Linked DNA regions of Rubripirellula tenax. The protein of the gene in region 1 binds, or shares a complex with, the protein of each later gene. Links are inferred from orthologs where the notes say so. Each region holds a gene or a part of one and is shown on either strand. Other genes may lie near its edges.

Region 1 (2,922 bases):
CCAGTCCTATTCCGGTCGGCTTGCTGGTGGAGAACGGAGTGAATAACTTCGCCAGCATGTCGTCCCGAATGCCCTCGCCGCTATCCGCCACTGAAAGTTCTAATTGGCCGCCCGTCGTCTTGGCTGCAATAGTGAGCTCGCCGCCGCTTGGCATCGCATCGAGTGCGTTGAGCGAAAGGTTCAGGAGCAATTGTTGAATCTGGGCAGGATCGCCATCAATCGTGATGGGTTCGTCATCACAGTCGACCGCTAGTTTGACTCCACTGGATTGACAACGTCCGTTAATCAGTTGAACGGTCTTGCGAATGACCGTTTGAATGGGGAAGACGCTGAGTTCACCTTGTTCGGGGCGCGCGTAGTCCAGCAGACTATTCACGCTGCGTTCCATCCGTCGAATCTCTTGTTCGACCAGTTCCAAATCATCGGTTGGCAAACCTCCGTCCGCGAACTTGCCCCGATTCACTTGAATCAACATCTTGATCGAAGTCAGCGGGTTGCGGATTTCGTGAGCGACGCCGGTCGCCAGTTGAGCCAGCGTTGTCATCTGTTGGGCTCGCAATGCCTCTGTCTCGCGAGCCATCGTCAGGCGTTCCGCCTCGGTTGCTGCTGCGGCAGAGATCACCCACCACAGGACCGGGGCGCAAACCAGCGTCAGCAAAATGGCATCCACCAACGCCGTTCCCGTTTCGCCAAGAAATTTAGGCAACACGTGCGGCAGCACGAACATCACACCGACTTCCGCGATGAACACCAGCATCAGCACAATGCTCAGAATCCGCGCCGGTGAGCGTAGGATCGAGGACAGAGCTGAAACACGGTTGGACATACGCAAAAACTGATCGAGCCTGGGAAAGTGAAACGACGCCGTTGGGATCACTCGCGACGGAACTTCGACCGAAGGCTTCGCAGCATCGGAACGTCCGTGGTCATAGGTCTGCTCAAAGCGGCCGGGAGTAAACCATTCTATCAACGATTTTGACACAGGGCATCTCATCGAGTGTGGCGAGCAACACGAGGTTGCACGCCAGTGATTTCGGCGGCGAGACAAACAAGCCCTCGCACCCACTCGCCTACTTAAGCAACCGATGTGCCGACGACGTCACGTTCCCCGATCTGTCGCACTCAATTCACGAATTGCAGTGAACTCCGCTGTTTCGCGAGTCGGCCGCAGTCCTCGTGCATCGCGTCGGGATCCTCAATGGAAAGCATCTGTCCAGACAATTGAACAGTTTCTGTTCCTTTGATTGCTGAATCCTCGCCTCGTCCCCAATTGTCCATCAGCCCCTACGGCAACAACGCGGCGAGTTTGTTCTTCGCGAAATCTCGAATCTCGTCACGGACTCGGCGGTACTGGTCGAGGGCTTCTTCTTCGCTGGCTGCTTCCTTGGCGAGCTTGGGGGGATCGTCGAAGCCGACGTGAACCAACTTGGCTTTCGTTAGGAACGCTGGGCAGTTCTCGTCTGCGTGACCGCAAACGGTGATAACCAGGTCGAGAGGAACATCGGCAAGACTACTGGCCAGCTTGGACGAATAGGCTGAAATATCCACGCCAGCTTCTTTCATCACCTGCATCGCGTTGGGGTTCATCCCGTGAGCCTCGATGCCTGCCGAGTACGCTTCGATCGTGTCGCCGTGGAAATGTCGTGCCCAACCCTCGGCCATCTGGCTACGACAAGAGTTGCCGGTACACAGAAACAGAACATTCTTTTTGGTCATCGGTTTCTGCCTTGGGTTGCTTTTCTATTGAGTGAGAGTTGAATCCGCCGCGACGATGCGACGCAATCCAGCGAGGCCAGTCGGCGGCTCGCTTTGCCAAGGAACCAGTGCAACGCGAGTCGCTAGCGTCTGTTGAACTTCGTCAATGAACGGCAACTCGTGATGCTGACGCCGACGCAAAGCCGGATCAGTCACCGCCAACGGCACCAGACTTTGGTTGATGACCCACGCGAACGGTTCGATCTCCGCACGCCGCAAGTCCTGCTGCAATCGTGCGGCTTCGTGAACCGGCGTCGCTTCGGGCAACGTCACCACCAACACTCGCGTAAAGTCAGGGTCACGCAATCGCGGCAACAACTTCTCAACTGACTCAGGCATTTGGCTCGCTTGGCGAGTTACTTCACGATGGTAAGCCAACGCCGAATCGAGCAACAAGATCGTGTGCCCCGTCGGTGCGGTGTCGAGAACGACGAAACGGTCTGCACCCTCCGAGACGGCTTTGGCGAACGCACGGAACACGGCGATCTCTTCAGTACATGGCGAACGCAAGTCTTCTTCGAGCAGTGCTTTGCCCTGTGGGTCCAAGTCCTTCCCAGCCGTCTGCATGACTTCGGCGGTGTAGTCGGCGGTCTCTTGAGCCGGGTCGATTCGCCCCACTGTCAAACCGGCGAGTTCGTCCGCCGCGATCGTCGCTGAAACGTGAGCCGCTGGATCGGTCGTCGAAAGGTGCACGTCGAAACCACGTTCGGCCAACGCAACGGCTACGGATGCCGCGACCGTTGTTTTCCCCACTCCACCTTTGCCCATCGCCAAAATCACGCCGTGACCAACGGCGGCGAGTTCATCAATCAACGAACCAAGACCACCTGGATGCGAGTCGATTGCAGGAGCTTCGATATCCTCATCAGTGGTCAAGTCAGTGGGTTTGCCGAGGCGACGCAGCGAATCAACGCCCATCAATCCGCTGGACGCCAGCGAAACCGATGAACGATCCAAGCCAGCAATTGAGTCTGGCATCGACGCGACCGCTTCGTCACCTCGACGCTGCATCGCCGTTGCGATCTCGTCCGTTGGTGTCTGGCTAGTGAAGACGCCGTTGACGATCAAGTGCTGATTGCGAACGCCCAGTTCTTGCAACTCGCTGCTCGTCCGAGCTGCTTCGCGAAACGCTGACGGTTCGGGACGTGTGACCAAAACCAAAGTCGT
Region 2 (2,804 bases), on another replicon or contig:
TTGTATGCCAGTACGGGCCCAGTCGATGACGGATTGCCGTTGCAGTTGCTCGGACAGGGCTGGGGAGCCGGCAATCGGTTGCACCGGAGCCACGGTGGGAGACACCGTGTCGTCACCATGAGCCGGTCCCGGGCCGACGCGGTGAGTCATATCGGTGCGCAAAAACTGGTGACGTAGCGTTTGAAGCAATCGGGCGTACACTTTGCCGCCGTCGGTGAAGCGGACTTCCAGCTTGGTCGGGTGAACGTTCACGTCGATCAATTCCGGCGGCATGTCCATCCGCAAAAAGCAAACGGGGAACCGGCCAACCATCAACAATCCACGGTAGGCTTCGCCGAGTGCGTGCTGCAATGACCGGTCGCGAATGTGTCGCCCGTTCAGGAACAAATATTGCATCCGATTGTTGCCGCGGCTGACCGACGGATCGCAAACGTAACCGCTGATCCGCACGGGATCGTCGTCGTCGCGGATCGGAATCAGCACGCTGGCGATCTCGTCACCAAAAAACGCACCGATCCGGTCGGACCAGCGCGTCGAAACGGGCAGATCGTAAACGATCTTGTCGTTGTTGATCAGCACGAAATGGACTTGCGGGTTGGCAAGCGCCAACCGCGTGAACGCTTCGACGATGTGTCCGCGCTCGGTGCCGGCGGTCTTCAGGAACCGATGCCGCACCGGAGTGTTGAAAAACAGATTCTTGATCTCGATCACGGTACCGACCGGGCATCCACATGGCGCCGGTGATTCGATCACGCCGCCGCGAACGGTCACTTCGCTGCCACAATCGTCGCCCTCGGTGCGACTGCGGATGGTCATATGCGAAACGCTGCCGATCGACGCCAGTGCTTCGCCGCGAAACCCGAGAGTGCGGACGCTGAACAGGGAATCGTCGTCGGGAAGTTTGCTGGTCGCGTGAGATGCAACGGCTAGCGGCAATTGATCAGCGGTCATTCCGCAACCATCATCGCTGATCCGAATCAACTCGGTACCACCGCCGGCAATCGTGACTTCGATACGGTGGGAACCGGCGTCGATGCTGTTTTCGACCAGTTCTTTGACGACCGATGCGGGCCGTTCGATGACTTCGCCCGCCGCTATCTGGTTGACCAAATTGGGTGGCAATTGGCGGATCGTCGGCAGCACTCGGGTCGTTGTGTTCATACGCCCGAATGTAATGGTTGGTCACTCAACCACAACCACAAATCGGGCAACCCGATTTGGAACCGCGACGCCGCTCGCGGGCCGTGAACTGCAAAGCAGTTCACGTTGAATGAGAAGAAACACCGTACACTCTGCGAACGGAATCGCAGGGCTAGGTAGGGTGATCCGTTCCGACTAGGCCGATGCGCCGGTCAGGGCTTCTTGCAGGGCGCTCTTCGGGCGGACGCCGACAAAGCTTTCGGAAATTTCGCCGTTGCGGAACACCAACAGCGTTGGAATGCTGCTGATGCCGAACTTCTGGGCGATTCCCGGATTGTCGTCGATGTTGATCTTACCAATCTTTACGCCAGGATTTTCGTTGGCCAATTCGTCGATCATCGGAGCGATCTGACGGCATGGGCCACACCAGGGAGCCCAAAAGTCGACCAAGACGGGCGTATCCGATTTTAGAACTTCGGTGTCGAAGTTGTCGTCGGTGAACTCTTTGACGGCGTCGGAAGCCATAGGAAATTCCTTCGTAAACGGAATGGAGGAGTATTCGGTCTCGTGTGAGTTCAATTTATACATCGCTGGGGATTGCGAGCAATTCCCCAGACTCAATGACCGCCCCGGTCGGCGATCCGCCGTGGCAGTCAATCGAACTGATTTACATAGGGGAGCAATAAATGGGCCAATTGATCCAAAATCATTCCCGTCGCCCCCCAAATCTCGTGCCCGTCGTACCGAATCGCGCCGGCGCGAAACCGCATCGAACCGGCGTCAACGGATTCGTCGGACGCCGCATCGACACGTTGGATCGGGCGAGTTTTGACGATCGCAGCGCGGTATTTGGGGTCAACCAGAACCCTAAGCGGCAGAGAGATCACGTGTTCGACCTCGATCGGATCCGGTTTCCAAACGCCACGGGGCGGATCGATCACCATCACCACTGGATGTACGACGTTGCCACTGGCATAGACGTATTGGCTGGCCAATTGGCCACAAAACGCCTGCACGTTTGGCAACACGCCAAGTTCTTCGTCGAATTCGCGAATCGCAGCTTCGCGAATCGACTCGCCGGGATCGACTTGCCCACCCGGCAACGAAATCTGTCCGCCATGATGGGACAGCGTCATCGGCCGAAGTGTCAACGGAATCGTCCAACCATCATTTTGGTCGCGGTACAGCGCCACCGCGACTGCTGCAACTCGCGATCGACTTGGCACCGGGCCGCGATGGCGGCCGTAGGACAAAGTCGGCGAAATCGGTGAACGGAAACGGCGGCCGGATGTGGCAGCCAAGCATCGCTCGATCAGTTCCGCCATTTCCCGTGAGTTCATCGCTGCTGAACTAAATCAGAGTTTCGAGCAATCGTCGCAACTTGCGAAGTTCGACACGGTGATCGTGCTCTTCCATCGGAACCATGTGAGCGGTCAAGGCGCGATCGTAACGATCGCGAACAAGCTGTGTCACGATCTTTCCGTAATCGACTTCACCCTGTCCAACGCTGACTTGAAATGCGTCCGGGCGAGTATCACGCAGGTGAACGTTGCAGACGAATTTCAGGATCTTGTCCAGACTTTTCGACTTGGCCGGACCGGCAATGTAAACGCTGGGGTCAAGCGTGATGCCCAGCCCATCGACGTTGTTGCACAAGACCATCA

The links. Proteins that work in one complex are often made in the same cells at the same time.
Region 2: the proteins of Poly51_RS28730 (region 1) and trxA are in contact, whole or in part, in an NMR structure (PDB 2IPA), measured with the Bacillus subtilis proteins. The link is inferred for Rubripirellula tenax from one-to-one orthologs.

What each region holds. Positions count from the first base shown.
Region 1 is NZ_SJPW01000011.1:35,777-38,698, forward strand. Bases 1-2,914 are described here. They hold Poly51_RS28730 (arsenate reductase ArsC), read right to left. Parts: upstream 1,717-2,914; coding sequence 1,285-1,716; downstream 1-1,284. Other genes in these bases: Poly51_RS28725 (sensor histidine kinase), read right to left, coding at 1-757; arsA (arsenical pump-driving ATPase), read right to left, coding at 1,741-2,914. Outside these bases: more of arsA, read right to left, coding at 2,915-2,922. UniProt on the Bacillus subtilis protein: Catalyzes the reduction of arsenate [As(V)] to arsenite [As(III)]. In vitro, can dephosphorylate para-nitrophenyl phosphate (pNPP).
Region 2 is NZ_SJPW01000001.1:938,377-941,180, forward strand. The notes cover bases 1-2,796. They hold trxA (thioredoxin), read right to left. Parts: upstream 1,666-2,796; coding sequence 1,336-1,665; downstream 1-1,335. Other genes in these bases: mutL (DNA mismatch repair endonuclease MutL), read right to left, coding at 1-1,161; Poly51_RS03475 (NUDIX hydrolase), read right to left, coding at 1,794-2,480; Poly51_RS03480 (sugar phosphate isomerase/epimerase family protein), read right to left, coding at 2,491-2,796. Also shown: more of Poly51_RS03480, read right to left, coding at 2,797-2,804. UniProt on the Bacillus subtilis protein: Participates in various redox reactions through the reversible oxidation of its active center dithiol to a disulfide and catalyzes dithiol-disulfide exchange reactions.